3 regions of the Galactobacillus timonensis genome follow, and region 1 is predicted to be linked to each of the others. Evidence: a T-box and tRNA genes for the amino acid it is inferred to sense, from the RefSeq annotation. Region 1 holds a T-box; the other regions hold tRNA genes.

Evidence for each region. The T-box of region 1 lies ahead of C1714_RS09890 (valine--tRNA ligase). A T-box ahead of a tRNA ligase gene usually reads a tRNA of that ligase, here a tRNA-Val.
Region 2: it has a tRNA-Val gene. The T-box ahead of C1714_RS09890 (valine--tRNA ligase) is inferred to sense a tRNA for this amino acid. The anticodon was not compared.
Region 3: it has a tRNA-Val gene. The T-box ahead of C1714_RS09890 (valine--tRNA ligase) is inferred to sense a tRNA for this amino acid. The anticodon was not compared.

The regions. Positions count from the first base shown of each region.
Region 1 covers NZ_LT964739.1:2,082,106-2,087,119, reverse strand. The annotation lists gene C1714_RS09895 (alpha/beta hydrolase) at 1-330, opposite strand, end outside; gene C1714_RS09890 (valine--tRNA ligase) at 443-3,055, opposite strand; T-box leader at 3,099-3,300, opposite strand; gene C1714_RS09885 (hypothetical protein) at 3,274-3,630, opposite strand; gene C1714_RS09880 (SOS response-associated peptidase) at 3,650-4,213, shown strand; gene ruvB (Holliday junction branch migration DNA helicase RuvB) at 4,210-5,014, opposite strand, start outside.
Region 2 covers NZ_LT964739.1:919,414-924,427, forward strand. The annotation lists gene C1714_RS04320 (DEAD/DEAH box helicase) at 1-1,387, shown strand, start outside; gene C1714_RS04325 (NAD(P)H-dependent oxidoreductase) at 1,384-1,959, opposite strand; tRNA gene C1714_RS04330 (tRNA-Val) at 2,019-2,094, shown strand; gene C1714_RS04335 (hypothetical protein) at 2,254-3,327, opposite strand; gene C1714_RS04340 (ISL3 family transposase) at 3,736-5,014, shown strand, end outside.
Region 3 covers NZ_LT964739.1:1,934,671-1,939,684, reverse strand. The annotation lists gene C1714_RS09180 (GNAT family N-acetyltransferase) at 1-775, opposite strand, end outside; gene C1714_RS14075 (hypothetical protein) at 970-1,140, opposite strand; gene C1714_RS09170 (hypothetical protein) at 1,243-1,716, opposite strand; gene C1714_RS13860 (hypothetical protein) at 2,207-2,431, opposite strand; tRNA gene C1714_RS09160 (tRNA-Val) at 2,440-2,514, opposite strand; gene C1714_RS09155 (5-formyltetrahydrofolate cyclo-ligase) at 2,572-3,096, opposite strand; gene sufB (Fe-S cluster assembly protein SufB) at 3,096-4,508, opposite strand; gene sufU (Fe-S cluster assembly sulfur transfer protein SufU) at 4,505-4,960, opposite strand; gene C1714_RS09140 (aminotransferase class V-fold PLP-dependent enzyme) at 4,976-5,014, opposite strand, start outside.

The DNA.
Region 1 (5,014 bases):
GGCCATATCCATCGCACTCTGCCCGAAGCCGTGGGCCAGAAGAACCCAGCGATGACCTTCCGAATGATTGGTGATCACAATGGCATGCAGCGTCAGCCCATCAAACGACTGCAGATACGCATCCGTCCGCTTCGCCTGCACCAGCCACCGGTTCACAGCCTCCTCATCCCCGTCCTGACGCAGACTGACGGAATGCAGCGTATTCCGTTCCAGATCAAACAGCTTATTGAACAGATGCCACGAAAGACCGCCATAGGCCGCCGTCCCCGCTGCCGCAACCGTACCGATCGTTCTCAGAAACGAGTGCTTCTTATTTTCCCTGTCAGACATGAATTCTCCTTTCCGAAAAAAAGGAAGAAACGGACCCGTTGCTATACTTAGACGTTTCCCTTCTTCCTCTCATTCTTCGCCCGATACCTCTCTGGCCGATTATAGCATGCTTTTATTTGGCAATGGCTTCAAAACGGGCAATGACAACCGCCAGCTGCTTCTCATAGTCAGCCAGCTTTGCCTTCTCCGCCTCAACCTTGGCCGCCGGCGCCTTGGCAAGGAAACCGGGATTGGAAAGAATCTTCGTCGAACGGGCAACCTCACCTTCCAGACGCACACGCTCACTGGTCAGCTTCTTCTTCTCTTCCTCAACATCGAGAAGCTCCTGCGAAGGAATATAAATACTTCCGCCCGTAACCGTCGCAACCGTCAGATCACCATCCAGATGATCGACCCAGTCACTCTTCGCCATACGGTCAATCATCGCCTTCTGATTTTCCTCAACCGGAATCACATTTCCATCGAGATCCTTCAGAATGAAGGACAGACGGCGCGAAGGCTTCAGACCATTGTCATTCTTCAGCTCACGCAGCTTCGAAATTACCGAAACCACACGATCCATCTCCGCAATGTGCCTCATCGGAACACCTGCCACCTTCTCAGGCCAGGTTTCCAGACAGATCGATTCCTTTTCATGCGGCAGAGCCAGATAGATCTCCTCCGTCACAAACGGCATGAACGGATGGAGCAGACGAACGATCGCATTGAGCATCACAAAGAGCGTACTCTTTGCGGCCTTGCGCACTTCTTCGTCCGAACTCTGCAGCGACGCCTTGCTCATTTCAATGTACCAGCTGCAGAAATCATCCCAGACGAAGCTGTACAGCTCGTTGCCGACCAGCGCAAACTCATACTTCTCCATGTTCTCGTTGAAATGATCAAGAACCGTATTGAGACGCGCCAGAATCCAGGCATCCGCCTCTGAAAGATGCGAAAGGTCCACATCTTCCGGCTTCATGTCCTCATCAAGATTCATCAGCACAAAGCGGCTCGCATTCCAAAGTTTATTAATGAAGTTCCAGGCAGCCTCCACCTTTTCCGGAATGTAGCGCATATCCTGCCCCGGCGTCGAGTTGGTCGCCAGGAAGAAACGCAGCGCATCCACACCGTACTGATCAATGACCTGCATCGGATCAATTCCGTTGCCCAGCGACTTGGACATCTTGCGGCCCTGCGAATCGCGGATCAGACCATGGATCAGAACATCCTTGAACGGACGCTCCTTCGTAAAGTGACGGCCCTGGAACGCCATGCGCGCAACCCAGAAGAAGATGATGTCATAGCCGGTCACCATCGTGCTTGTCGGATAGTAGCGCTTGTAATCATCGGTTTCCTCAGGCCATCCCAGCGTCGCAAACGGCCACAGTGCCGAAGAAAACCAGGTATCCAGAACATCCTCATCCTGCGTCCAGTTCTCCGGATCCTTGGGCCCCTCTTCGCCAACGTAGGTCTCACCCGTCGTCTTGTTATACCATGCAGGAATGCGGTGCCCCCACCAGAGCTGACGCGATATGCACCAGTCCTCGATGTTCTCAAGCCACTGTGTAAAGGTCTTGTTGAAGCGCTCCGGATAGAAGTTGATCCGCGAATCCGGATCCTTCTGATGATCCAGCACATCCTGGGCCAGCGGCTTCATCTTCACGAACCACTGCTGGGAAAGATACGGCTCCACGACGCAGTGTGTACGCTCCGAATGGCCAACCTGATGCGTAATGTTTTCAATATGATCCATGACGCCGCGCTGCGTGAAATCCTCAACCAGTGCATCGCGGCACGCATAGCGGTCCATGCCTGCATACTTACCGCAGATCTCATTCATCGTTCCGTCCGGATTCATGCAGATGGGCTTGTCAAGACCGTGACGCTCCGCAATCGCAAAGTCGTTGGGATCGTGAGCCGGCGTACACTTCATGATGGCCGTACCGAAATCCATATCGATATAGTCATCGCCGATGATCGGAAGCTGCTGGCCGTTGGCCGGATTGATGCAGTGCTTGCCGATCAGATGCTTGCGCTTCTCATCGTTGGGGTTGACGACGATGCACACATCGCCGAACATCGTCTCCGGACGGGTTGTTGCGACGATGAAATGTTCATGATCTTCAACCGTCTCATAGTTCATGTAGTACATCTTGCCCGGATCTTCCTGGTAGATGACTTCAATGTTGCTGAGGGCGGTACGCGCTTCCGGATCCCAGTTGATGATCCGCCATCCACGGTAGATCAGCCCCTCGTTGTACAGCGTCACAAAGACATGGCGGACCGCCTTGTTGAAGCCTTCATCCATAGTGAAGCGCTCTCTTGAATAATCAAGACTGTTGCCGAGCTTTGCCCATTGCTTCCGGATCGTAGCGGCGTATTCTTCCTTCCACTCCCAGGCGCGGTCGAGGAACTTTTCACGGCCGATGTCATAGCGTGAAATACCTTCCGACTTCAGGCGGGCATCAACCTTTGCCTGCGTCGCAATGCCGGCATGATCCATGCCCGGCAGATACAGAACATCATAGCCCTTCATCCGCTTATAGCGGCAGATGATATCCTGCAGCGTATTGTCCCAGGCATGACCAAGGTGCAGAATCCCGGTCACATTGGGAGGAGGAATGACAATTGTAAACGGGTCTTTGGATTTGTCCCCGGCCGTGAAATAGCCGGCCCTGACCCACTTGTCATAACGGCCGTCTTCCACAGCCTTATGATCGTACTTTGCGGCGAGTTCTTTCTTCATCTTCATTCTCCTGTCAAATCCAGCAAATAAAAAGGCGTCCCCTCTCAAGGACGCCGGAACTTGCGTGGTACCACCTTGCTTGCTTCTCAAAGGCGTAACGTGCCGATACGGCCGCAGCTACTGATGAATTCACTGCAGCGGCTCACGGAGGACTTCACTTTCATCGAACAGACGGTCTTTCACCGGATAACCGTTCTCTCTTGCTGCCTGGAAGAAAGCTACTTATTCCGCTTCTTAGCTCTGCTGGTATTATATGGGTCTTCCTCTTCGTTTTCAAATACGATTTCTCCCGTCGAGCGCTGATCCAGGGACGGCGCCTCATAATTTTTCCTCAGAAAACTGGAAAAGCGCCTACTGACAAGCGATCCCGACCAGAAGAAATCAGCGATGATCAATGCCGCATACTGCACAATCCGCAGCGTCGGCCGCGTCTCAAGAATCAGATTGACAATGGAAAGAACAAGTGCCCCGACTCCGAAAATGCCCAGAAAAACGCCGAAGGAAAAGAAATAAAGACGCCGGTACATCCGGGCCAGCTGGGAACGCGGGTTTTTCTTCAGACTCTTTTTCGACATACTTTGCTAAACTGAAACCATGTGCGGAAGATACAGCTTTGATGTTAACGCAAATCCAGACTTTCAGAAACTGATTGATCAGGCAAAGAACCATCTCACAAACAAGGAACTGACGCTGCTGCAGCGCGGCGAAATCGCACCCGGCCAGACCGCCTTTCTTTTTACCAGAGACATCAGCGGCCGCTACCATACAACCCTTGCCCGCTGGGGCTTTGCCTCACGCAGTGCCCGTCTCATCATCAATGCCCGCGCCGAGACCGCCGATTCCAGCCCCTTCTTTCAGGGCTGCCGGCGCTGCCTGGTCTATGCCGGCGGCTACTATGAATGGTCAGCCGACCATACCCGATATCTCTTTCTACATCAGCGTGGAACGATCGGCCTGGGCGGCCTGCTTCACAGAGAAGCCGATGGCCGTCTGAGCTTTGTCATCCTGACCCAGGCAGCTTCAGGAAAAGCCGCAGAGATTCATGACCGCATGCCGCTGGCCTATGATCATGACTCTGCCGACGCCTTCTTTTCCGCCGGCACGATTCAGCAGGCAGCTGCTCTTTCACTGAAAGATCGTGAACAGGAGCGTGCCTAGAACAATGTATTCTGGAAGGAACCTTCGATGCCAAGATGCTCGTAGGCTTCCTTTGTTGCAACACGGCCCCGTGCCGTCCGGTTGATAAAGCCGATCTGGATCAGGTAGGGCTCATAGACATCCTCCAGCGTCACAGCTTCTTCGCTGATCGCATTGGCCAAAGCCTCCAGCCCGACCGGACCGCCATGGAACCGATCAATGATGCCATGGAGATACCGAAGATCAACTTCATCAAGCCCCAGCGCATCCACATGGAGACGATCAAGCGCCTGGGCGGCAATTTCCTTCGTAATCCGGCCGCCGCTGAGTACCTGGGCAAAGTCGCGGATCCGCCGCAGCAGACGATTGGCAATCCGCGGCGTACCGCGGGAACGCCGCGCGATTTCAACAACCGCATCCGGATCAATTTCCGCATTCATCACCCGCGCCGAACGGGTCACAATCTTGGACAGCTGCTCGACCGTATAATAATCAAGCTTCGACACGATGCCGAAACGGTCCCGCAAAGGCGAAGAGAGATCGCCATAGCGCGTCGTTGCACCGACAAGCGTAAACGGCGGCAGATCGAGACGCACGGACCGTGAACTGCCTTCACTGCCGACCATAACATCCAGGCAGAAATCCTCCATCGCCGGATACAGCACTTCTTCCACCTGACGGGGAAGACGGTGAATCTCATCAATGAACAGTACATCCCCCGGCTCCAGCACCGAAAGTACCGAAGCAAGATCACCGGCTTTCATGATCGATGGTCCGCTGGCGGTACGGATATGGGCATGCATCTCATTGGCAAGAATGTAG
Region 2 (5,014 bases), 1.2 Mb from region 1:
GCAGCTTCGCCCGTATCAGATCGAAGGCTACCGGTGGTTATGTGCGTTGAGGGACAATGGCTTCGGCGGGCTTTTGGCAGATGAGATGGGTCTTGGCAAGACGCTGGAGACGATTGCCTTCCTTGCGGCCCGCAGCAGGGATGGTCGGACGCTGATTGTGTGTCCGGCATCGGTGGTGTACAACTGGGGCTCCGAGGTGCGCCGCTTTGCGCCGCAGCTGGAATGTCGCCTGATTACGGGGACGATGGAAATGCGCCATGAAAAGATTAAAGAAGCGGGGCCGAACGATATTCTGATCACGTCCTATGACAGTATGAAGCGGGACATGGAAGTGTATGATGCGATGGACTTTGCCTTTGAAGTGATCGATGAGGCGCAGTACATCAAGAATCCGGATACGCAGGCCGCTCAGGCGGTAAAGAGTATTCATGCAGGGTTCCGCATCGCTCTGACGGGTACGCCGATTGAGAACAGGCTTTCGGAGCTTTGGAGTATTTTTGACTATCTTCTGCCGGGGTATCTTTATAACTACACGCGGTTCCGTGATGAATATGAAAACCCGGTGGTGCGCGACGGGGATGAGGGTGCGGAGCTTCGTCTGAAGCAGATGATTGAGCCCTTTGTGCTGCGGCGTCTGAAGAGCAATGTGCTGAAGGATCTTCCGCCGAAGATTGAGGAAGTCAAGTATGCGGCACTGGAAGAAACGCAGAAGCAGCTCTATGATGCGACAGTTGCGCAGCTGAAGCTGATACTGGAGCGTCAGAGTGATGAGGAGTTCAGGGAAAATAAGATTGCGGTTCTGGCGCAGTTGACGAAGCTGCGGCAGATCTGCTGTGATCCGAGCCTGGTGTTTGATCATTATGATGGCAATAGTGCGAAAAAGGACCTTGCCATCGACATGGTGCAGGAAGCGATTGAAGGGGGACATAAGGTTCTGCTGTTTTCACAGTTTACAAGCATGCTCGACCTCTTGATGCGGAAGCTGAAGGAGAACGGCATCAATTACTATCTCTTGGAAGGAAAGACGCCGAAAGAGGAGCGGGCGCAGCTTGTGTCGCAGTTCCAGGACCTCAAAAACAAGGATGTTCCGGTGTTCTGCATTTCGCTCAAGGCCGGCGGTACGGGATTGAATCTAACGGCGGCGGACATTGTGATTCACTATGATCCGTGGTGGAATGTTTCGGTAGAAAACCAGGCATCGGACCGTGTGCATCGCATCGGTCAGAAGAACGTTGTGACGATTGAGAAACTGATCATGAAGGATACGGTTGAGGAGCGGATTCTGCAGCTGCAGACAGAAAAATCCGATCTTGCGGACCGGATTTTGTCGGGCGACGGATTCTCGAGCGCCAAACTGACGCGCCAGGATCTGCTGGGTCTTCTTTAACGGATGCGATAGGGTGCTCTGGGCATGGGTTCAAGCCCGGGGCGCTCATTTGTTAAGGAGGCGGCGGCCCACATTAAATTGACAGCGGCAGTACGCAGACGAATCGCATCTTCCTCGTTCATCACCGTGGTAATAACCATGCCATAGGGGCCAAAGATGCGGATCATCGAGGCACAGTTCAGAAGGTTATCGATTTCCGAGAGATCCATGCCGGATGCCTGACTGCGCGTGATGCCGATGACAGATACCGGCTTATGACGAAGAACGTCGGGACGGGATGTACAGAGACGTTTGATGAGATTGATGAATGTGATGTCTGGGCAGCCATAAAGCAGTGATGTCAGAAACAGTATGCCGTCACTGTCAGAGACGGCGTTGACTATATCCCCAAGCGCGTCATCAAATGTGCAGGAATGCGTACGCGCGCATTTGCCGCAGCCGGTGCATGGGTGCAGAGCAGAAGGAACAGAAATAAACTGAAGCTCTGCACCAGATGCGTCGGCCATGGGCTGGATAATATGATCCGGCCCATCGTCTTTTCGATCTTCCGTTTTCAGTACCAGGATCTTCATAGGTGGCCTAATTTCGCTCTTTCCATTTTACTGTCACCATGGTATTATTAACAAGCTATGAGTGCTTAGCTCAGTTGGGAGAGCACTTCCTTGACGTGGAAGGGGTCATGGGTTCGAGTCCCTTAGCGCTCACCATTTATAGTCTGGAATGCCGCATAACAGTGCGGTTTTTCTTTACTCTTGCGAAATTCGTATAGTAATTCGTAGAAATTAACGATGGAAAGCAATGCTGATTAAAGAGCATCATACGAATGAAACGCATTGTCTGGTTAATTACGGGCTGATTAGCTCAAGCTATTTTTCCTTCTCTTGAATACCGCTTTTCAAACCTGGGAAAAGCTTTATCAATTCTTGCTCGAAAGTTCCATTTTTTGAATATTTCAAAGCATCACACTTGCGAATAATATTCTTTTCAATCGTTATATTGTTGCTGAATCCAAGAATGTAGGAAAGGCAGATCCGATAGATAATTTCAGTTGGTGTAAGTCCATAAACCTGCTTTGCAAAGATATGATTCAGTCTCTTTACAGGGTCGGGATAGAGTTCCTGAAGCCTTGGGCTGTTATACAGACGTTTAACAATTTCTGTGATATACATTCCCGACTTCATATAGAGATCTGCAAAGGTAACATCATCGCGATCAAAACAGCCAGGATTCTCTTTCTCGAGCAGGTCAACCATTTCCTTGACAACCTTGCGGGGAGTGAAGATCTGGTTGGTCTTCTGGGGCGGAATATAATCGAAAATATCTTTCTGGTTCGTTTCATCAAAATAGTTGGAAAGCTTATTCTTCAGATTCATGAATTCGGTCACTGAATCGTTGAATACAACTCCATCGAACAGATGCCCGGGATAGTGTTTCGTCGTGCCATCATTTGCTTGGTAATCACCACCATCGCGAAGGAATCGGAATTGCTCCAGACTAATGCTCGTAACTTCAATGAACACGTTATCAGGGACAATTGCATCGAAGTTCTCAAGCGTAATCTTGGCATCACTCCCATATGCCATAAGAAATGATGGAATGGTCCTCGCAAATCCACGAAGAGGGCCGCGAACTTCATCCTCTACAGAATCGTTTTTTCGCTGCTGAATAGCCGTTTCCACATGTCTGACTGCATCTGTTTGAGCAGTGGAAACGATTGTGTTGATGACGCTAACCAGGTCTTGACTGAAGCTTTCTTCTGCCTGCTTCTGCATCGCGTCAAACTTTTCATTGATTACGGCATCCTGTTCCGCAGTATCGCTTTTATTGAGCTCTTGCTTTCGCTCTGCCTCCCGATTGCTCTGTTGAACATTGAAATCGGTAAATTTGTGTTCAACTTCAGCATCCACTGTGTTGGTGATTGTGCTATTCAGATTCTTCAAGTCCGGTCAGTCATTGATGATTCCTATATCAGGAAATTTCAGTAATTGCAGCAGAGATTACTCAGAATGCGTGATTTCAATATATCATGCATGCATATCCGTGACCAGTGGGTTTATTTCCATTGATTCAGTCCCTCAAAGCTATCAGCAGAAATGCATGCAGACAAAAGGGCTGACAGATTGCCAGCCCGACGTTAATTGTCGGGTCTCCAAAATCCTTGGGGGAGTGAAGTTTGGGGGACCACTTTGGGGGACCTCCTGAATTCAACTTTGGGGGACCGGGATTCATTTGAATTTTATTGACATATTTCAAGAATAAAAGGAAAGAGTGACCAGCGGGGATATACCTTGCCAGCCACTCTTTTTCGCTCCTATCATGGTGATTGCTGAGTCAACGACGAAGGAGCGATGATTAACAAAGAAAGTATAACAAGGATTTTGAGACTTGGTGATGATTCTGCAGACGTCACCGATGTTCAGATAAGCAGCGACACTATTGAGGTCACTCTGCAGAAGAAAGATCAGGTGATGTTCTGCCCTGAATGCGGATGCCGGATGGAATCTAAAGGTATTCGTGTGCGAAAGGTAAACCACCCTGTCATGCAGGACGGCTATAAGCTGATTCTGCACGTCAAAGAACGCAAGTGGCACTGCCGAAACTGTAATTTCTATACGCACGACCGATTCAATTTTCTGGAGGACTACAAGCAGAACACCTCGCTGGTCCCGATCATGATCGTAAATGAGATGAAAGACCTGCATGTCACGGCCAGGCAGGTTGCTGTACGCTTCAATGTATCAGATACCTATGTTATGACAACATTTATGCAGTACGTGAATATGCCCCGCCTGAAATTCACGGAGGCGATCTGTGTGGATGAGGTTCACATGGTATATGACCGTAGAGATCTGTACAGCCTGGTAATCATGGATTTCAAGAGCGGTCAGGTGATTGATATGCTGCCAAACAGCTATGAGAGCACTTCACAGGAATACTTCCTCAATATCCCGAGGGAAGAGCGTGCAGGCGTCAAGTATCTGATCTGCGATATGTACAAGCCATATATCAATTACGTGCAGAGATACTTCTACAATGCCATTGCGATCGTTGATAGTTTTCATGTGATTCAGCTGATCATCAACCGGATCAGGCAGTATATTCGCATGGTCATGAAGAAATATCAGGAGCTCGACAGAAAGGAACTGAAAGAAAAGAATTACAGAAATAACGCAAGCCATAAGACGATGCGTGAATCACGCGAGGTCACTTATCTGAGACGTTATGACTACTTCCTTCTGAAAAATCATGATGACATCGACTTCACGGCTGGCTGGCGTACTTCAAAACGCGGAAATGAATATTACTTTGATCCCTACGTTTATGAGAAGAATTTCTTGGGACTGGACAAGAACTTTTCGAAGATTCGTGACCTCAAAGAATTGTATGTCCAATTCAATAAGAGACACGTCAACGATCCCGAAGGAGCTTCGGAAGATCTGAATAAGATCATTGATACTTATCAGAACAGTGATCTCTCCATGTTCAGGGAGATTGCTGTCACTCTGAAGACGTATCATGACAACATCGTCAACTCTTTTACCTACATCTCCGGAGCTGACAGAAAGAACTCTAACGAGATGATGACACGACTGTCCAACGGCCCCATGGAGGGATTTAACGTCCTGC
Region 3 (5,014 bases), 150 kb from region 1:
CCCTGGCATCCTTGAACTGTAACGGAAGATGGATGACCAGCGGACCATAGTTCTCTGAGGCACTCTTCAACAGAGCTTTTCCAGCACCTTTTCTGCGCATGGAAGGATCCACGTATACTTCCCTGACCTTACCGTCTTCACTTACCTCAAGATAGCCTGCAAACTGCCCACGCAGCGAAGCCGCATACACATGAAAGGAGCGAAGATCATTTTCAAGTTCCTGCTGCGAAAGGGATACATCGCATCCCTCAAAATCCTTCTTGAGCATCAGCAGCCGCATGTAGTTGTTCCGGTTGATTTCAACAATGCGCCAGGATACCGCAGCTTCGTTGAAAGAAGACTGAACAGGGGCTTCCCTTTCCTCTGCTTCTTCGTCAGCCGCATCCTCAGGATCCACATCTGCACCGGAAAAGCTGTAGGGAATACCGTTGTCTTCGCACCAGCCCATCGCCAGGTCCATCAATGCATTCTCCTGCCACCGGTACCACTGATCTTCGATACCGAAGCGCTGCAGAACCGAGCGAAACCGATGGAAGGCACCGCGGCCCGAGATCGCATTGACAAGCCAATCACGCTCTTCTCCCGTACGGCTTTCCGCAAAATCACGGATCATGCCGTAATCATCGCGTTCCATCTTGGTCGGCAGCTGCACCGCATCCTCAGGAACATCATCATCCTGTTCGTAAAACTCTTCCGTCGACGGGGAATACCAGATATCCTGATCCTCATCAACCATCGATATTTCATCTACCAGCTGTTTCAGATTGACTGCCATCGTAATGATCCCTTCCTATCCTGACTGCTACCTACAGCATTACTTTACACCATATCCGCTGCCTGTCATTGATTCGCCACCCTGAAAATTTCCAAAATCCATGCCACCGGACAACGGATCATCATCGCTCCTGCACAGGCAGGAATATGCAGGAAGACTAAGACAAACGGCCATTTGTAAACTCTACGCTCTGCTCAGGCAACATCGCGGATATCATTTTCTACGATGTTGAATCGCATAAATTCAGGAATCGCTTCCTTCTCAGATCTTCGTAAAGCATTGTCATTTCCTTCAACGGCTGCTATTGCCAGAATGATTGATGGATAGATGATTTCTTTCAATTTGTACCGCCGAATATAATTCATGGGAAATGCTTCTGTAGTGGCTGGCTTCGCCTCTTTTACGTGCCTCACGTTTGATTGATCTGGCTCCTTTCTGAGACTCAAGAACATACGTTTCATCAAGCTCTACGGTTCCTGCCAGCTTCTCTGTTTCCTGCCCAGAGCTTTTTCAAGGAAGCAGAGAAATTTATGACGGTTCTCAAATACACACTGTATGGACCGATTCAGTCTGGCTGCAGTCTTCTTCATCGGTACGCAGAGAATTGCATCCTTACAAATCTCAACGAATTCTTCCTGCGTGATCTTGAGGTTATGCGTCATCATTCCGGAATCATATACAAAGCGCTTGCCACAGGACTTGCAGCGATAGATCTGCTTAGTGGCGTAAGGATTGCCAGTACGCTTCCCGCCCGTATGTTTAATGTGCTCAAAGCCAGCTTTTGTAAATCCATCCGTGCAATGGCATTTAGGGCATACTGCAGGTTCGGTCCCAGCAAGCTGATCATTCAGATTCGCCATGTCATTAACGATACGGATGACGCGATCCTGCTGGGAATCCGTAAGGTTGAAGAATTTACGAATCACTTCGGGAACTCTCATAGTTGGCCTCCATCTTTATGGCTTCAAATGACAGCTTCCTACTTAGGGCGCACAAAAAACGTATAGTGAACCAAATCTTGTTTAATTTAGCAAAAGATAAAACAATGGAACTATCGTCAACACTGTTATCCTCTGAAAGGAGTCGTCAAATATGCTTTTGCTTTTTCAATGCCGGAAGTGTGGCAAGTTCTTCTGACGGAGTAAGCATTATACAGCGTCTGTTTCCAATATATGCAGTGTGAAAATCACAACTCCTTGCAATATAAACAGGCAAAGAATCCTGATGATTCCCTGCTTCATATTTTATTGAGATTCCGAATTGTGCGTACCGGGATCTTATAACGCTCAGAAAAATCGGATCGCGTATCTCCAAGCATCGCTCTCATTTCTCTTATTTCAATATGCTTCACCGCCAGAATTTTACACCCAATGGGTGCATTGGTTCATCAAAATTCAAGCCTCCTGCCCTTCAGGGTGTTTCGCCCCGGAATTACCGCATACGTATTTTTTTCGTGAATTTGCAATACAGCATCAGGCCAAGCTCACTACCACTGCTCTTGCTATCCGCAGGATTTTCAGAATTTTGATCTTCTTTACCCTTTTTATCCATCACCAGCATCACCTCTTTCCAAATCCACAAACCAAAATCACAAACCTTGAAAAGATGAAAAAAGGCCACTAGATAGGTACAAAATCTATCTAGTGGCCCTGCCACTGAAGATATGGTGGTCGCTAAGGGGTTTGAACCCTTGACCCCTCCCCTGTGAAGGGAATGCTCTCCCGCTGAGCTAAGCAACCAGTGCAAACAGTATACCATCCTTCACTGACTGCCGCCAGTGAATTTGGATCCCTGCCTCAACCGGTGATGACTCTGCTCAGCTTCACATCCCATGGATCCGCATCAATCCGGTCCACCAGCTGCCCGCGGAAGATAATGCCGACAGCATCCATGCCTGCAGAGAGCACGGAATCATAATAGCCCCTGCCATAGCCGACACGGTTGCCCTCACAGTCAATGGCCAGCGCCGGAACAATCATCATTCCGATGGAGGAAAGATTGATCTTCCCGGCACCGTTTTTCGGCTCAAGAATAGAAAACGGAGCCGGAACAAGATCTTCAAAGCTTTCGATCCGGTAAAACCCCAGCGTACCGCCTTCCACCTTCGGAACTGCCACCGTTTTCTTTTCTTCCAGGCACCAGGCAATGAAACGCCTGGTATCCAGCTCATCTTTCACTGAAACATAGCAGCCGATGACTTCTACATCCCGGCAGATTTCCTTCAGCTGTGACAGAACGGCTTCTTCTTCAAAAGCACGCTCCCCATTACTTAATGAGGAGCGTAGATTTCTTCCCAGCTTTCTTGCGTCTTCCTTGTTCATCAGCCGATCGAACCGCTCATATCGATCTTGAGCAGCTGATTGAGCTCGACCGCATATTCCATCGGCAGCTCACGGGTGAAGGGCTCCAGGAAGCCCATCACGATCATCTCCGTCGCCTGCTGTTCGGAAAGACCGCGGCTCATCAGATAGAAAAGCTCATCTTCACTGATCTTGGAAACCTTGGCCTCATGCTCGATCGTCGATGTTGCGTTGTCATTGATGTTCAGAGGAATTGTATCCGAACGCGACAGATCATCGAGAATCAGCGTATCGCACTCAATGTGCGCCTTGCTGTAATCAGCTTTCGGCGTAAAGCGGATCCAGTCACGGAAATTAGTCACACCGCCATTGCGCGAAATCGACTTGGAAACAATCGAAGAACTCGTATGCGGCGCCAGATGAATCATCTTCGCACCCGTATCCTGAAACTGGTTCTTCGAACCGACCGCAATGGAAATGCACATGCCGTGCGCATATTCACCGGCCAGAATGCAGGCCGGGTACTTCATCGAAATCCGGGAACCGATGTTTCCATCGACCCATTCCATCGTACCGTGCGCATCGACCTTCGCCCGCTTGGTTACCAGGTTCAGAATATTGCCCGACCAGTTCTGCACCGAAGAATAACGGCACTTCGCACCCTTGCCGACAAATACCTCAACAACGGCCGCATGCATCGAATCCTTCGAATACTGCGGCGCCGTGCAGCCTTCTACATAGGAACATTCCGCTCCATCATCCACAATGATGATTGAACGCTCAAACTGACCCATCGATTCCGAATTGATCCGGAAATACGACTGCAGCGGCTTCTCCAGCTTCACGCCCTTGGGAACGTAGATGAAGCTGCCGCCCGACCATACGGCACTGTTCAGCGCCGCAAGCTTATTGTCCGTCGGCGGAACGATGGTCGCAAAGTACTTCCGGAACAGATCCGGATATTCTCTCAGACCGCTGTCAATGTCCAGGAAGATGACTCCCTTCTTCTGCACCTCGTCCAGCATGTTGTGATACACCGCTTCCGACTCGTACTGCGTCGTGACTCCTGCCAGGTACTTGCGCTCCGCCTCCGGAATGCCAAGCTTCTCGAAGGTGTTCTTGACCGTTTCCGGCACATCGTCCCAGCTCTTCTCGGCCTCCTGCGAAACCTTCTTGTAATAGGTGAAATCCTGGAAATTGATCTCCGAAAGATCCGGTCCCCAGTTGGGCATCGGCATCGACTCAAACGTATGGAACGCCTTCACACGGAACTCCGTCATCCATTCCGGCTCATGCTTGAAGGCGCTGATCTCGCGCACAATGTCTTCATTCAGGCCCTTGCCGGTATCCAGAACGGCTTTCACATTGTCCTTGAAGCCGTACTTGTAGTGATCCTGCGAAGTCAGTATATCGTCTCTGTTTTCTTCGCTCATTTCTTTTCCTCGCTTTCCTCAAGCATCTCCTTCATCGCCTTCCAGCCGATGGTTGCACACTTGATGCGGTTGGCCTGCTTGTGCACATTCTTCATCGCAACGGCTTCCTCCAGAAGAGAAGGATCATAGTCCTTTTCCTCAATCATATTGAAGTAGTTGTCGATAATCTTATCGGCTTCTTCGACGGTCTTTCCCTTGATGAGATCCGTCATCATCGACGTCGACGCTGTCGAAATCGTGCAGGCCGTACCATCAAAGCGCACATCCTGCACCCTGCCGTCGGCAATCTTTGACTGCACCGTAATGTCGTCAATGCAGGAATCCGATGCCATATGCCGGCTCAGATAACCGGCGTCATTTTTCACCAGTCCATGATTGTGCGGATACTGATAGTGATCCATGATCAGCTCCCGCAGCACCATCGGATCGTTCAGAAGATCAGATTCAGACATATCACCACTGCCTCCTTAGAAGAAAATGCCTACCGCATTCTCCAGAGAAACCTC